DNA from 4 places in the Streptomyces sp. NPDC006384 genome. Region 2 is predicted to be linked to each of the others. Evidence: riboswitches for the same ligand, from Rfam matches in the RefSeq annotation. Region 2 holds a riboswitch; each other region holds the start of a gene.
The links. A riboswitch is a leader RNA that binds a small molecule or an ion and turns the genes downstream of it on or off. The one in region 2 is predicted to bind cyclic di-AMP.

Region 1: another riboswitch for cyclic di-AMP. It lies ahead of ACFYOJ_RS21830 (LysM peptidoglycan-binding domain-containing M23 family metallopeptidase); the one in region 2 lies ahead of ACFYOJ_RS31055 (M23 family metallopeptidase).
Region 3: another riboswitch for cyclic di-AMP. It lies ahead of ACFYOJ_RS04640 (transglycosylase family protein); the one in region 2 lies ahead of ACFYOJ_RS31055 (M23 family metallopeptidase).
Region 4: another riboswitch for cyclic di-AMP. It lies ahead of ACFYOJ_RS20220 (transglycosylase SLT domain-containing protein); the one in region 2 lies ahead of ACFYOJ_RS31055 (M23 family metallopeptidase).

Annotation. Positions count from the first base shown of each region.
Region 1 covers NZ_JBIAHR010000015.1:159,640-163,555, forward strand. The annotation lists gene ACFYOJ_RS21820 (MBL fold metallo-hydrolase) at 1-50, opposite strand, end outside; gene ACFYOJ_RS21825 (SGNH/GDSL hydrolase family protein) at 216-1,001, opposite strand; gene ACFYOJ_RS21830 (LysM peptidoglycan-binding domain-containing M23 family metallopeptidase) at 1,231-2,175, opposite strand; cyclic di-AMP (ydaO/yuaA leader) riboswitch at 2,180-2,338, opposite strand; gene ACFYOJ_RS21835 (tyrosine-protein phosphatase) at 2,801-3,598, shown strand; gene ACFYOJ_RS21840 (DUF6126 family protein) at 3,622-3,741, opposite strand; gene ACFYOJ_RS21845 (XRE family transcriptional regulator) at 3,738-3,916, opposite strand, start outside.
Region 2 covers NZ_JBIAHR010000029.1:81,635-85,550, reverse strand. The annotation lists gene ACFYOJ_RS31060 (PrsW family intramembrane metalloprotease) at 1-367, shown strand, start outside; gene ACFYOJ_RS31055 (M23 family metallopeptidase) at 407-1,453, opposite strand; cyclic di-AMP (ydaO/yuaA leader) riboswitch at 1,465-1,621, opposite strand; gene ACFYOJ_RS31050 (PP2C family protein-serine/threonine phosphatase) at 1,877-3,130, opposite strand; tRNA gene ACFYOJ_RS31045 (tRNA-Met) at 3,321-3,394, opposite strand; gene ACFYOJ_RS31040 (dihydrofolate reductase family protein) at 3,447-3,916, opposite strand, start outside.
Region 3 covers NZ_JBIAHR010000003.1:101,005-104,920, forward strand. The annotation lists gene eno (phosphopyruvate hydratase) at 1-1,178, opposite strand, end outside; gene ACFYOJ_RS04640 (transglycosylase family protein) at 1,460-2,224, opposite strand; cyclic di-AMP (ydaO/yuaA leader) riboswitch at 2,228-2,396, opposite strand; gene ACFYOJ_RS04645 (transglycosylase family protein) at 2,574-3,659, opposite strand; gene ACFYOJ_RS04650 (cytochrome P450) at 3,803-3,916, opposite strand, start outside.
Region 4 covers NZ_JBIAHR010000014.1:15,532-19,447, forward strand. The annotation lists gene ACFYOJ_RS20210 (GNAT family N-acetyltransferase) at 1-1,008, opposite strand, end outside; gene ACFYOJ_RS20215 (HAD family hydrolase) at 1,243-2,052, shown strand; gene ACFYOJ_RS20220 (transglycosylase SLT domain-containing protein) at 2,108-2,599, opposite strand; cyclic di-AMP (ydaO/yuaA leader) riboswitch at 2,603-2,770, opposite strand; gene ACFYOJ_RS20225 (polyprenyl synthetase family protein) at 3,485-3,916, shown strand, end outside.

The sequences.
Region 1 (3,916 bases), on a different contig from region 2:
GCGGGCAGCGGTACGCGCAGCCCGGCGCGCGGGGGACGGGGACCGGCCACGGTACCTCCAGTGGGGAGTGGATCAGGCAGTCGTCTTCGTCGTCTCGTCCGACAACACTCGAACGACGGACGTGACTTCCGGGTTCCCTCCGCTCAGGAACGGCGGCACGGCGGCCGCCACGGCGGAGACCGGGCGGCCGTTTCCGTCCCGTGGCCCCGCGCTTCTCACGCCACGGCGGCGATCCGCATCTTGATGTCGTCCGGCGACAGCGTCCCCTTGGCGGTGACGTGGTCCCCCGAGGAGACTCCGCGCAGCCGGCGCCCGATCCACGGCACCAGGTACTCCCGTGCCCAGTGGACGTCGTCCCGCCGGACCTCGAGGGTGCCGCGGGGCGGCAGCGGCGGCCAGGGCTGCTCCGGGTCGGCCGGGATGCGCAGGCCGAGGGCCTGGCCGGCGCGCAGGGCCACGCGGGTGTGGCCCTCGGGCGACAGGTGCAGCCGGTCGGCGTCCCAGGCCCTCGGGTCCTGGACGCTGCGCAGCGACCACAGGTCGAGCACGGGGCAGCCGTAGCGGTCGGCGACGGCGCGGACGTGCCCGTTGTAGGTGGCGATCTTGCCGCGCAGGTGCTTGAGGAGGGGCACCCTGCGGGTGTCGAAGCCGGTCGTCACCAGGACGGTGCCCGCGGTGGAGGCGAGCGCGGCCACGGCTCGCTCGAACCGTTCGGCGACCTCGTCGGGGTCGGTGCCGGGCCGGATGATGTCGTTGCCGCCGGCACAGAAGGAGACGAGGTCCGGGGCGAGTTCGACCGCTCTGGGTACCTGCTCCTCCACGATCTGGTCGAGCAGCCTGCCGCGCACGGCGAGGTTGGTGTAGGTGAAGTCGCCCTCGGGGCGGCGGTCCGCGAGCAGGACGGCGAACCGGTCGGCCCAGCCGACGAACGCCCCGTCGGGGCCGGGGTCGCCGACGCCCTCGGTGAAGCTGTCCCCCACCGCCACGTACGACCCGATCACTGCTCTGCTGTCACTCTTCGAATCGTCTGCCACATCGGCCCATCATTCACCTTTCAATGTGACCTACGCGACCGTAGGAAGGGGTTGACGGGCGGTGAGAAAGGCCACTCCTAAAGTGTTCGCCAATTCAGGAATAAGCGTTCCGGGCGGCAGGGCGCGCCCGTTCCGGCGCGCCGAAGGCCGGACCCGGGGATCGGGGTCCGGCCTTCGGCGGTGCGAGGGGGCGTCGTCAGAGGGAGACGCCGTGCGAGCGCAGGTACGCGACCGGGTCCACGTCGGAGCCGTAGTCCGGCGTGGTGCGGATCTCGAAGTGCAGGTGCGGTCCGGTCACGTTGCCGGTGGCACCGGAGAGGCCGATCTGCTGACCGGCGGTCACGGACTGGCCGGCGGAGACGGAGAGCGAGGACAGGTGGGCGTACTGGGCGTAGTGGCCGTCGGCGAGCTTGATGACGACCTGGTTGCCGTACGCGCCGCCCCAGCCGGCGGAGACGACCGTGCCGGCGCCGACGGCCTTCAGGGAGGTGCCGGTCGGGACGACGAAGTCGGTGCCGGTGTGGTAGCCGCTGGACCACATGCTGCCGGACTGGTGGTACGGGGTGCCGACGCCGGCGCCGGCCACGGGGGCGGTGTAGCCGCTGCTGGTGCCGGCGGATCCGGCGCCCGCCTCCGAGGAGGACGAGGAGGACGAGGGCTGCGACGCGGCGGTCTTCGCGGTGTCCGACGACTTCGCGGCCGGCGCGGCGGAGGACTTCTTCGTCCCCGCGGGCTTCTGGGCCGTCTTCCCGGCGGAGGAGCCGGCGGTGCCGGTCGCGGCCTTCTGACCGATCGACAGCTCGAGCCCCGGGTGGATCAGCGACGGGTCGGAGCCGATGGCCTCGCGGTTGTCCTCGTACAGCTTCTTCCAGCCGCCGTCGACATGCTGCTCGTCGGCGATCTTCGACAGGTAGTCGCCGCTCCGCACGGTGTAGGTGTCCGCGCCCTTGCCGGCGGTCTTCTGCGCACCGGCCGGGGCGGACTGGGCCGCCTGTCCGGGAGCGGACTGCGCGGGGGCGGCCTGGGCGCCGGCGGCGCCCATCAGCGGGAGGGCGAGCGCGGCGCCGCCGGTTCCGGCGACGGCGATGGCACGGGCTATGCGCTGGACCTTGGTACGGCGGTGCTTACCCTTCGCGGGCATGTCGCATTCCTCTCCGGCGCCTGCGAGGTGAGCTGTCGGGTGCGGACTGGAGATGCCCGGCCGCGCGGTGACGCGGCTTTACCCCGAGCCTGTCCCGGGAACCGGAACAGGCGGTGTTGCCTGTGGGTCCCCCGCTCCTGCCGTGTACGGGTGGTTGATGAGTACGGGCTCCGGTCGGCGGCAGGATTAGGCGTCCGTCCGGATCGGTGGTGAACGTAAGGGACCGGGACGCGCACAGACAAGCGAGGGGTTCCGCGGACGGAAGTTTCTCTTGATCCTTCAGGGGAAAGGGCGGTCACACTCCGTCGATTCCGGAAGCCTCCGTTTTCCCGAATGTCCTTGAAAAGCGCATGAATTACGTGAACATGACGGGCAACGCACGGTCACTCTTATGACGCTGCTCACGGGGAACATCCCCAGCACCGCCCATATCGCAGCAAGTTGAGAGAAAAGCGTCAATTCAGACAGACGGGCCGGACGTCGCGCAGCCGGGCCCGTCGTGCACCTGCCGTATGCCCGTCTCACGCCGTACGGACGACTCGTTGCCGCGGACAGGGAATGCCGTATCGTCGGCTGGGCGCCCGCCGGCGAGCCGCGCCGTCGGGGCCGAGTGGGAGGAGCCCCCGTGACGCAGCAGGTCCCGTCGACCGAACCCGAGCTGACCGGTGTGCGCAACTTCCGTGACGTCGGCGGGCTGCCGACCGTGGACGGACGGCGCGTACGGCAGGGGGTGCTGTTCCGCAGCGGTCATCTCGCGCACGCGACCGCGGAGGACGCCGCGTTCCTCGCCTCGCTGGGACTGCACACGATCTTCGACTTCCGCAACGCCGCCGACCAGAAGCTCGAGGGCCGGGACGTCGAACTGCCGGGCGTGCGCAATGTGAACCTGCCGCTGAGCGATCCGGCCGACGGCGCCGAGTTCTGGAAGATGGTCCGCGACGGCGACCTCGACCAGCTGCGCGGCATCCTGGCCGACGGCCGGGGCGCGGACCGGATGATCACCTCCTACCGGATGATGATCAAGGAGCGCACGGCGGAGCACTCCCGGGTGCTGCACGCGCTCGCCGAGGACAGCGTCCCCGCGCTGATGCACTGCGCGGCCGGCAAGGACCGCGCGGGACTGTCGGTCGCGATCACGTTGCTCGCCCTGGGCGTGGAGCGCGACGCCGTCGTCGAGGACTACCTGAAGTCGAACGCACCGCACCGCCGCTACAAGGTGCGCCGCAGCGGCTCCGCCGCCTCGGCCTACTCCCCCGAGGTCATGGAGCTGCTCAGCCCCCTGTTCGACGCGCGCGCCGAGTATCTGACGGCGGCCTTCGAGACCATCGAGGAGACCTGGGGCGGCGTCGACGCCTACCTGGGGCAGGGCCTGGGGATCACTCCCGGGACCCGGGCCCGGCTGCGCGAGCGGATGCTGGACTGACGGCGAGGCCGCGGGCCGGGCCGCTACTTGGCTCCGACCTCGAACAGCAGGTAGAGGAAGCCGCCGAAGACGTGCCCGAGGGCGATGTAGATGAGAAGTCGCACCCACAGGGCGCGGGGGAACTTGTCCTGGATGGTGCTCATGGCGTCTCTCCGGCGGTGGGATGGGCGGACGTGGCGGCGGGCCCGAGACACAGGGTCGCCGTGGGGCTCTGCAGCAGGGTGTGGACGAAGAGGAGCTCGAGCCCGTCGGCGTCCTGGGCGGCGATCCGGTGCGGGGTCAGGGAGTCGAAGTGGGCGCTGTCGCCCGGCCCGAGCA
Region 2 (3,916 bases):
GCACGGCGGGAAACCGGCGGCGCGTGCGGTGGCGCGGTACGAGGCGTACGCGACCTCGCTGGCGTTCCTGCGGCAGCGGGGCCGCCGGGGCAGGGCGGGCGCGGACTACACCGTACGGGAGCGGGAGTTGCTGGACGGGCTGTGGCACCGCCGGGAGGCGGCGCGCCCCGCGCTGGAGCACGCGGCCCGCGTCACGGCGCCGCCGGTGCGGATGCCCGTACCGCACCGGCCGCCGTACGGGTTCCACGGGGCGCCCGTGACGTACGGGCTTCACCCGCCGTACCCGGCGCCCGTCCCGCATCCCGCCGCCCCGTACGCCGGTGCCCGCCCCCTGTACGCCCCGCCCCACAACCCGTACCGGACGTGACGCGGGGCGACTTGGGCGGCGCGTGCGGCGCGGGTGTTCTCAGAGGCTGAGGCCCTTGTCCTGCAGCCAGGCCGCCGGGTCGACGCCGCCTCCGCCGCTGGTGTGGACCTCGAAGTGCAGGTGCGGCCCGGTGACGTTGCCGGTGGCGCCCACGCGGCCGATGACGTCCCCGGTGCTGACCTTCTGGCCGACGCTGACGTTCATCGACGCCTGGTGGCAGTACCAGAGTTCGGTGCCGTCCTCCAGGGTGAGGACCGTGCGGTAGCCGTAGGCGCCGGCCCAGCCCGCCTCGGTGATCGTGCCGGTGTGGACGGCCTTGAGGAGGGTACCCGTGGGCGCGGCGAAGTCGAGGCCGGTGTGCTGGCCGGAGGACCACATGGAGCCGGCCTGGCCGTAGGTGGAGGTGATCGTGTACGAGGAGGTCGGCAGCGTGTACTGCCTGGCCAGCTCGGCGAGCCGCTCGGCCTCGGCCTTCTTCCTGGCCTCTTCCTCCGCCTTCGCCTTGGCGGCGGCGGCCTTGGCCTCGGCCTCCTTCTCCGCCTTGGCGGCGGCTTCGGCGGCCGCCTTCTCGGCGGCGGCCGCGGCCTCTTCGGCGGCCTTGGTGTCGACCTGGATCTGCTGCTGCTCGGCCTGCTGCATGATGCGCGCCCGCAGGGCCTCGCCTGCGTCGGTGGCGCCTTCGCCGGTGTCCGCGGAGGCGGTGACGATGCTGCTGAGCGGGGCGGCGGAGCCCTCGGCCGCCGGCCCGTCACCGGAGTCGTCGGAGACGCCGGGGACCAGCGAGCCGACGTTCGGCAGATCGGGCATCGAGATCGGCACCGGTGCCTTGCCGGTCTGCGCGCTGGCCATGCCGCCCGCTCCGACGGCCGCTATGACACCGACGCCGAGGACGGTGGAGCTGCGGGCGAGCCCGCCGCGCTGCTTGGCGACGCGGTGCCGGCCGCGGACGGGACGGACGGACTCCGCGGTGGGGTTCCACTCCTCCCAGGGGCCCTCTCCGGCGCGGGGGACGTCGTGGCCGAAGATGTCGGTGTCGTGCGCGCTCGGCGCGAACGGGGCCTCGGGAGCAGGCCGGTTGGACGCCACGTGGGCGTACTCCTTTCCTTCCTTCCGCCTACCGGGTTAGCTGACGGGTTCGGAGCAGGAAGGTCTCCTACGCGCGTAAACCGGCCGTGTCTCCACGGCGGCATACGCCCGATTCACCCCAGAGTGGTGGTTCCCCGGTTCCCTCGCGGGATTCGGCGCGTGCGCACGGAGCCGCCTTCTGTGACGGCTGGGACGACCGCGCTGCGTTATCGAACGTTAATAGAAGCGAGGCGTCGATTCCAAGCCGTTCCGGGTGATCATTAAGGATTCCGGCCGGGACGTATGTCTCATGAAGTGCGAAAACGGGGCGAGTTGACCGCCTATCAGGCCACCGTCCCGCAACACACGTTTCTGACTGTGTGTCAGTTGTTATGCGCAGGGCGGTCGCTCGGTCACCCGCCGTGACTCCGGTCGGGGTGGTGCTCAGTGGCGGCGTACGGCGAGCAGAGCCATGTCGTCCGTCATGCCGCCCCCGGAGTGCCGGCGCACGTCGTCGGCGAGGGTGTCGAGCAGCTCGGCCGGGTGCCGGAAGACGCGTCCGGACAGGCGTGCCTGGGGGTCGTAGAACCTGCCGAGGGCGTCACGGGCCTCGGACAGCCCGTCGGTGTACAGCAGCAGGGTGGCTCCGCCGGGGAAGGGTGCCTGCTCGGCCCGGTCGGGCCACACCCCCAGCTCGCCCATCCCGAGCGGCAGCGCGTACTCCCTGACCTGCAACGGGTGCACGGTGCCGTCGGCGTGCAGCAGCAGGGGCGGCGGGTGGCCGCGGTTGACGATGCGGAGGACCCCCTCGCCGTGCGGGAGTTCGGCGAGGACGGCGGTGGTGAATCCCTCGAAGGCGTCCAGCCCCTCCCGCCGGGTGCCCTCGCGGGCCAGGGCCCGTTCCAGCCGCTGCGCCACCGCCTCCAGCGTCGCCTCCTGCTCGGCCGCCTCCCGGAACGCGCCGATCACCACGGCGACGGCGGCCACCGCGCCCATGCCCTTGCCGCGCACGTCGCCGACGATGAGCCGCACCCCGCGCGCGCTGTCCTGCACCGCGTACAGGTCGCCGCCGATGAAGGCGTCGGCCTGGGCGGCCTCGTAGCAGGCGGCGATCTCGAAGCCGCCGATCCGCTCGGCGGGCTGGGGCAGTACGGCGCGCTGGGCGGCCTCGGCGATCTCGCGGGCGGAGGCGAGCTGCTCGTCGGTGCGCCGGACGAAGGCGTTCACGAGGACGGCGAGACCGGCGACCGTGGCGATGGTGATCAGCTCGGTGAGCGAGTCCACGTAGTGGATGACGCCCTTGGTCGTCTGGAGGCAGAGGACGGTGACGACCACGGCGGCACCGGTGAGCGCGGTGCCGCGCCGCGAGTAGACCGGCGCCGCGACCAGGGGCGCGGCCGTGTAGAGGGGCGCGGCGGTGAAGTACCGGGGGGTGAGGACGTCGTACAGGATGGCGGCGACGATCAGCAGGACGGGGAGCGCGCGCACGAACCTGCGGCCGTACAGCGCCCGCCGCCGCGCCCCGTCGGGGGAGGACGGTACGGGCATCGGGGGGTCGCCGACGCCCGGGTCGGGCACGGGGCCGGGCACCGGGTCGCCGGGGAGCCGGCCGCCGGTCCGGCCGTCCGCGCCCCTGCCCTTCTCCTTGCCCTTCTCCCTGCTCTCCCCCTCGCCCTCCGCCTCGTCTGGCCGCACCACTCGTCTCCCGCCGCCCCGGTCGCCGTCCGTCCTCCAGATTTCCCGGGGCGGGGGTGGGGGGCGAGCCGTGAGGTCCGGCCGGGTGACGGCCACGCGGGCCGCCGGGCGCACAGGACGTCACGAGACGCCGTAGGACGCCAGGACGCACCGAAGGCCGGAACCCTTTCGGATTCCGGCCTTCGGTCTTCAGTAGCGGGGACAGGATTTGAACCTGCGACCTCTGGGTTATGAGCCCAGCGAGCTACCGAGCTGCTCCACCCCGCGTCGTTGTGTCTCCAGTGTACGTCATGTCGGGGGTGGAACGCACACGCGTATCTCAGGGGCCCTCGAGGTGACGGTTCGGCGCCTTCGCGCGCCCCTCGTACTCCGGCAGTACGACCACGGCGGCGCCGCCGGCGGCGAGCACCCCGCTGCCGTCGGCGCCCGGCACGAAGGTGTCCGGCTCGCGCCAGGCGGTGACCACCCGGCGCACCCCGGCGTCGAGGATCAGCCGGGCGCAGGGCGCGGGCCGGGAGGCGCGGCGGGCGCACGGCTCCAGGCTGGAGTACACCGTGGCCGTGGCGAGCCGCGGATCGGCGGGGTCGGTCTTGGCGAGCGCGGCCTCCTCGGCGTGCACGACCGGGTCGTCCCCTTCCCGCGAGTGCCCGCGCGCGAGTTCCGTCCCGTCGGCGGCGACGATCACCGCCCCCACGCTGAACGCCGTGCCGGAGGGCGGGCACAGCTCGGCCAGCTCGCAGGCGAGCGCCAGCCAGTGCCGGTCGGCGGCGGCCGGCTCGCTCCCGGTCC
Region 3 (3,916 bases), on a different contig from region 2:
GAGCGGGCCGGGGCGCCGGTCTTGATCTGGCCGCAGTTGGTGGCGACGGCCAGGTCGGCGATGGTGACATCCTCGGTCTCGCCGGAGCGGTGGGACATCATGCACTTGAAGCCGTTGCGCTGGGCCAGCTCGACGGCGTCCAGGGTCTCGGTGAGCGAACCGATCTGGTTCACCTTCACCAGCAGGGCGTTGGCGGCGCCCTCCTCGATGCCGCGGGCCAGACGCTCGGGGTTGGTGACGAACAGGTCGTCGCCGACGAGCTGGACCTTGTCACCGAGCTTGTCGGTGATGGTCTTCCAGCCCTCCCAGTCGTCCTCGAACAGCGGGTCCTCGATGGAGACCAGCGGGTACGCCTCGACCAGCTCGGCGTAGTACTCGGTCATCTCGGCGGCCGAGCGCTCCTTGCCCTCGAAGGTGTAGGAGCCGTCCTTGTAGAACTCGGACGCGGCGACGTCCAGCGCGAGCGCGATCTGCTCGCCCGGGGTGTAGCCGGCCTCCTTGATGGCCTCGAGGATGAGGTCGAGGGCCTCGCGGTTGGAGCCGAGGTTCGGGGCGAAGCCGCCCTCGTCGCCGAGGCCGGTGGCCAGGCCCTTGCCCTTCAGCACCTTCTTGAGGGTGTGGTAGACCTCGGTGCCCCAGCGCAGCGCCTCGGAGAAGGACTCCGCGCCGATCGGGGCGATCATGAACTCCTGGATGTCCACGTTGGAGTCGGCGTGCGAGCCGCCGTTCAGGATGTTCATCATCGGCACCGGCAGCAGGTGCGCGTTGGGGCCGCCCAGGTAGCGGAAGAGCGGCAGGTCGCTGGCCTCGGAGGCGGCGTGGGCGACGGCGAGGGAGACGCCGAGGATGGCGTTGGCGCCCAGCGAGCCCTTGTTGTCGGTGGCGTCCAGGTCGAACATGGCCTGGTCGATCAGGCGCTGCTCGGTGGCGTCGTAGCCGACCAGCTCCGGGCCGATCTGCTCGATGACGGCGAGGACGGCCTTCTCGACACCCTTGCCCTGGTAGCGGGCCGGGTCGCCGTCACGGAGCTCGATGGCCTCGAAGGCACCGGTGGAGGCTCCGGACGGGACGGCGGCACGGCCCGTGCTGCCGTCGTCGAGGCCGACCTCGACCTCGACCGTGGGGTTGCCTCGGGAGTCCAGGATTTCCCGGGCTACGACGACGTCGATGGACGGCACGAGCATCTCCTTCTTCAATGTGACGCTTCGGTGTGGCGCTTCGGTGCGACGCGGATCCGCGAGGACCGCAGCGGCTCTGCGGGACGAGCCTAACCGGCGACGGGCGATCGGCCAGCCGGCCACCCACCTGTTGGACAGAACCGAGAGTAAATTGTTTCCGAACGGAACAAAGGCGGTTCACGGAAATCCGGGGCCCCCGGCTCCCGGAGCGTGAAAAACCCGCCCCGGTGCGCACGGGGGGGGGGAACACGCACCGGGGCGGGAGGAGGGCGGGCCGCCGCTTACTTCAGGTGCAGCTGCTGGCCCGGGTAGATCAGGTCGGCGTCGTCGAGGATGTCGTCGTTCAGCTCGAACAGCTTCGCCCAGCCGCCGTCGACGTCGTGCTCGGCGGCGATCGTGCTGAGGGTGTCGCCCTTGACGACCTTGTACTCGCCGTCGCCCTTCTCGACCTTCTTGCCGGTCGGGGTGGTGACGGTCCCGCTCTCGGCCTTCTTCTCCGCCTTCGGCGCGGTCTTCTCGGCGGCCGGACGCTCGGAGGAGCGCGAGGCCTTCTGCTCGGTGGAGCGCTCGGCGGAGCCGCCGCTCTGGTTCTGGGTGCCCTGCGAGCTCTGGGAGCCGCCGGAGGACTGCGAGGAGCCGCCGCTCTGGCTCTCACCGGAGCCGCCGGTGTACGCGGCGCTCGACAGGCCGGTGCCGCAGACGGGCCAGGCACCCTTGCCCTGGCCGGCGAGGACCTTCTCGGCGACCGCGATCTGCTGCGACTTGGACGCCTGGTCGGCGGTGGCGGCGTACTGCGTACCGCCGTAGGCGGCCCAGGTGGAGGCCGAGAACTGCAGGCCGCCGTAGTAGCCGTTGCCGGTGTTGATGGACCAGTTGCCGCCGGACTCGCACTGGGCGACGGCGTCCCACTCGGAGGCCGTGGCGGCGGAGGCGTTGCCGGCCGCCATCAGCGGGGCGGCGACGGCGGCACCGGTGACGCCGGCGACGGCGATGACACGGGTGGCCTTGGACGGACGACGGTGCTTGCCCTTGCCGGAAAACAGCATGGTTGATCCCCTCACCGACGCCTGCGAGGTGAGCTGTCGGGTTCGGGCCGGTTGAGTTGCCCGGCCGGGTCCCTCACGGAACTCGGCTCCACCCCTAGCCGCTCCGGATCGACTGCCCCGGTGCGGCGACTTACCTTGGGTCCCCCGCTCCTGCCTGCGGCGCTTGACGCGACGACTGTTCCCGTACCGCCGCTGGCAGGATTCGGCGTTGCGACGGACGGGGCCCGCGGTGGCGAGCGGTCATGACCGTAGACACGCGCTCCGCGGTTTTTCAAAGACGATCACGGCTTCTGAGACCTATCTCTCACGAGATCCAAAACGGACATACAGCCTCTAACCGTGACGCGAACTACCCCTGGTTTTCGACCGATTCGCCCGTGACCGTGAGCGTCTGACCGGGCAGGATGTGGTTCGGGTCGGCGCCGACGACCTCCTCGTTCTCGGCGTAGAGGGCGTGCCACCCGCCGGAGACGTCAAGGGAGTCGGCGATGCCCCAGAGGCTGTCGCCCGAACGGACCGTGTACGCGCCGTCCGTGAGGTCGCGGGCGCCGCCCTCGCCGCGCGAGGCGTGCCGCCCCGACGGCGCGTCCTCGCGGCCGGCCGCCGCACCCTCGTCGGCGCTGCCGCCGCGGTGCCGGCCGGCCGGGGACTCCTCGGTGTCGACGAGCCCCGAAACGGCGCCGTTCTGCCCCGACTTGTCCGCAGCGTCGCTTTCGGGGGCCTCCGTGCCCGCGCCGCCGGAGTCCCGGGTGACACCGTCGGCCGGAAGTCCGGGCGTGGCGGACGTGCCGGGCGTGTCACCCTTGGCCGTTTTGTCGCTGTTGTCCGACGGGACGTCAGCCGTGGCGGACGTGGAGGCCGACGGGGCCGGGGTGGAGGAGGGGGAGGGGGAGGCCGGGGAGGACGGTCTCGCAGCGCTCCCGGCGCTTCCGGCGGTTTCGGTGGCCTCAGGGGAAGCGGTGGTCTCGGAGGGGTCGGTCGAGCCGGACGCGCCGGGCGCCCTCTCCCCCGCCGACGACCCGTCACCGGAGGTTCCGGTTCCGCCCGTCGCGGCACCCGCGCCGCCGCCCAGGCCCGCGAGCGGACCGCAGGTCGGCCAGGCGGCGACGCCCTGCCCCGCGAGCACCTTCTCGGCCACGGATATCTGCTGCGAGCGGCTGGCCTCGTCGGCGCTCGGCGCGTACGCGAGTCCGCCGTACTGCTCCCAGAGGTCCTGGGACAGCTGCAGGCCGCCGTAGTACCCGTTGCCGCTGTTCTGGCTCCAGGCGCCACCCGTCTCGCACTCGGCGACCCGGTCCCAGCTCGTTCCGTCGGCCGCGTGGGCGCCGGTGGCCCCCAGGAGAGGGATCGCGATGGCGGAGCCGGTCACGCCGGCTGCGACGACCAGGGCGGGGGCCTGGCGGGGTCGGCGGTGACGACCGTTCCCGGAGAGCATGCGACGACCTTTCACGAGACGACGGGGACCGCGTGGCGGACGAGGCTCGTCGCCACGCTGATCCGTGAACGTATAGGCATATGATCGGTTGTCACAAGTTCATGCCGCGCAGATCACGTGAAGATCACAGAGCTGAGCGCGTGTCACCTTTGCGTCGGCGCCGGATGCGTGTCGGGCGGCGACGGCACGGGGCCGGAGGGCACAGGAGTGAACGACACGGGCAGGGTGCGCAGCCCCCGCATGATGAGCCCGCCGCG
Region 4 (3,916 bases), on a different contig from region 2:
CCGCGGCCTGCTCCGCACGAAGCCGTGCGCGCGGCGGGCCGGTTCGCGGCCCAGCCACAGCAGCGCGGCACCCACTCCCGGGCGCGTCACCGTCCCCTCGTACACGGGCAGTTCACCGGTCTTCAGCGAGTCCTTGTACTCCGCCGCGCCCCGCCCCATGTCGAGCGTGCCGATGCCCTCGGCGGCGGCGGCCTCGGCCATCCGCAGATGCAGCACCAGTCCCGGCGAGTACTTCGCGAACTCCGGGTCGTACGCCGGGAACCAGCACGCCAGCACCGACGACGAGCGCAGCCCGAAGTGCGCGGCGACGGGCCGGCCGCCGGCGTAGAGCACGGACAGCGTGCCGGTGCACTCGGGTGCCCGGGTCCCGGCCAGCCGCCCGACCAGCCGGGTGATCCACTCCTGCGCGAACCGGTCCCGGCGCCCCGTCCTGCGGTACTGCGCCGACTTCCACTCCATGAGCGTGCGCAGCGCCGCCGGGTCGCGTTCGTCGAAGACGAAGCGCACGTCCCCGACCTGGCGGCCCAGCCGGCGCTCCTTGGCGAGGGTGGTCTTCAGGAACTTCGGCGACTGGGCGCGCAGCACGTTCTCGTACGCCTCGTAGCCCTTCTCCACGTCGATGACGTAGGTGGTGTGCTCCTCGGCGGCGTACGGCACGAACAGGCCCTGCTCGGCCTCCAGGTTGTCGAAGGCGAAGCCCGACAGGGAGCACGCCCGCAGCAGCCGGCGGGGGTCCGGCGTCAGCCCGGGGCGCAGCACCGCGCCCTGGCAGTCCGAGACGCCGAGCCCGATGGCCCGGCCCTGGCCCAGCGGTCCGCGCTCGTGCGGCAGGAAACCGGCCGCCTCGCCGCCGTCGTACAGCACCGCCACCCGCGCCCCCGGCCGCACCCGGCCCACGGCGTCGGTGAACTCCGGTTCCATGAAGGGATTGCGCGGCGCCGTCGAGCCGGCACGCAGCTCCCGCCAGCGTTCCCGTTCCCCCGCGCTCAGCTCCTGAGGGTTCAGCACACGTACACGTCCGCCGTTCAACCCGACCCCCCGATCAAGTCCCCCTGGACTAAAGGAAGGTACCCCCGGGGCCGCCCCGGGGGTAGAAGGCAGAGCAAGTTGTTGCCAACTGGTGCACAGGCCTTCAACCGCCTTTAGACGGTGTTGCGTCAGCTTTCGGACACCTGCGAACGACCTCGTGCGCAACCGGTCGCGGGGTGAGTCGGACAGGTCCGGTGTCCGTATTCTCTGATCATGGACCGCACCGCATATGCCCTCGTCGCCACCGACCTCGACGGAACGCTGCTGCGCGGCGACGACACCGTCTCCGACCGGTCGCTGGCCGCGCTGGCGCGGGTGGCCCGGGCGGGGGCGCGGCACCTGGTGGTGACGGGACGCCCCGCGCCGAGGGTGCGGTCCCTGCTCGACGGCCTCGGCTGCGAGGGGCTCGCGGTGTGCGGACAGGGCGCGCAGGTGTACGACGCCGGCGCGCACAGGATGCTGTGGTCGGTCACCCTGGACCGGGAACTGGCGGAGACCGCGCTCGGCAAGATCGAGGCGGAGGTCGGCGAGGTGTACGCCGCGGTCGACCAGGACGGCGTCGACGGGCTCACGCTCATCGAGCCGGGCTACCTGATGCCCCACCCGACCCTGCCCGCGGTCCGTGTGGACCGGCGCGACGAGCTGTGGGGCGAGCCGATCAGCAAGGTGCTGCTGCGCCACCCCGAGCTGTCCGACGACGAGCTGGCGGCGACGGCGCGCGCGGTGGTCGGCTCCCTCGCCACGGTCACGATGTCGGGACCGGGGACGGTGGAGCTCCAGCCGTGCGGCGTCACCAAGGCGACCGGTCTGGCGCTCGCCGCCGAGCGCCTGGGGCTGAGCCGGGGACGGACGATCGCCTTCGGGGACATGCCCAACGACGTCCCCATGTTCCACTGGGCGGCCCACGGGGTCGCCATGGCGGACGCCCACCCCGAACTCAAGGCGGTCGCGGACGAGACCACCCTGACGAACGAGGACGACGGCGTCGCCGTCGTCCTCGAACGGATCTTCGGAACCTCCTGACGCGCCCGGCGCGCGCCGCCGGGGCTCAGTGCGTCAGGGCCCGGCGCGTCACGGCTCAGTACGCGCTGAAGACGTTGTCGATCGAGCCGTAGCGGTCGGCCGCGTAGTTGCAGGCGGCGGTGATGTTGGCGACCGGGTCGTAGGAGTCCCAGGACGTGCCGGGCACGTGGTAGGCCCGGAAGGTCGGGTCGATCACCTGGAGCAGGCCCTTGGACGGGGTGCCGTTGACGGCGTTGACGTCCCAGTTGTTGATGGCGAACGGGTTGCCGGACGACTCCCGCATGATGTTGCGGTGGATGCCGTCGTACGTCCCGGGGATCCCGTGCTGCGCCATGATGTCGAGCGACTCGCGGATCCAGCCGTCGAGGGTCTCCGGGTACGCCGTCGTCGCCGTGGCGGCGGTGGTGGCGGCGGCCGGGGTAGCGGCGGAGGCGGTGGCGGCGCCGACGAGCGGCAGGGCGAGCACGGCCGCGCCGGTGCCGGCGAGGGCGAACTTGCGGACGAGACGAGCGGTACGGCTGTGACGGTTCTGACCGTTGGCAGGCATGTGTGTGTCCCTCTCCTACGCCTGCGAGGTGAGCTGTCGGGTTCGGGCGGGGAGGTGCCCGGCCGGCCCTCACGGGCACGGCTTCACCCCGAGCCGCTCCGGTGGTTTCCGGCGCGGCGACTTACCTGGGTCCCCCGCTCCTGCCTGCGAGTGTGTCGGTGGATGACTGGTGCCGGGGCGGTGGCAGGATTCGGCGTCCGCCCGACAGGCCGGGAACGTATGCGAGAGCACATGTCCGGAACAAGTGCAGGAATCACCCGACGTCCATGTTGACCTTGGTCTGGGGCTTTTGGGGTGCTTGATCCTTTGCGGTCGCCAAGCCTCAACTGGCTTGCGGCGCAAAGGGAGGGCACAGTCGGCGGCGGGGTTGCCCACAGGCGTGGCGGAGTGAGCCAACTCACGGCCGCCAAGAAGACCGGCAAATCGGGCATTAGGTTCAACGGGCGGTCAATCGCCCATCGGTGGCGACGGCTTGCGGGCGGCGTCGGGGGTGATGTCGGGGCGGTGTCGGAACGGCTGGGGGCCGGGCGGTCCGGCCGCCCCGTGGCCGGCCGGCCGTGTCCGGCTTCGCCGTGCCCCGTGTTCCCGCGCGTCGTGCGGGCATCCGTTCGGAGGGGGCCGGGTGGGTGACGTGTGCGGAGCGAGGGCCGCCGGGAGGGGATGTGTGATCCCCGGTGGCGACTTCCCGCCCTGGTGGTATCGCTCCATGTCCGCTCATATCGGCTGATCGAAAACATGGCGCGCATGATCCGATTCCGACCGGCCTGTAACGGTGGGCGCTAGCGGTGATCGAAACGTGACCGGATACGCTGACTCGAGTGGTGGCAGCGACCTATCGACAAACCAGGTAATCGCCAGTAGACACCAGCAGACAGGAGACCCCTCGTGACCGTCGTCGGGCCGTTCGGGCTGAGCGTGCGGGACCAGGCTCTGGAAGCCGATGTCCAGGCCGGATTGGTCGCGGTCGAGGAAGGGTTGCTCGAAGCAACCAAAAGCGAGGTGCCCTTCATCACGGAGGCCGCCCAGCACCTGGTGCGGGCCGGCGGCAAACGGTTCCGGCCACTGCTGGTGATGCTCTCGGCCCAGTTCGGCGACCCCTACGCCCCCGGCATCGTGCCCTCGGCCGTGGTCGTGGAGCTGACCCACCTCGCCACGCTGTACCACGACGACGTGATGGACGAGGCGGCCGTGCGCCGCGGCGTGCCCAGCGCCAACACCCGCTGGGGCAACTCGGTCGCCGTCCTCACCGGTGACTTCCTGTTCGCCCGCGCCTCCCAGATCCTGGCCGACCTCGGGCCCGAGGCGGTCCGGGTGCAG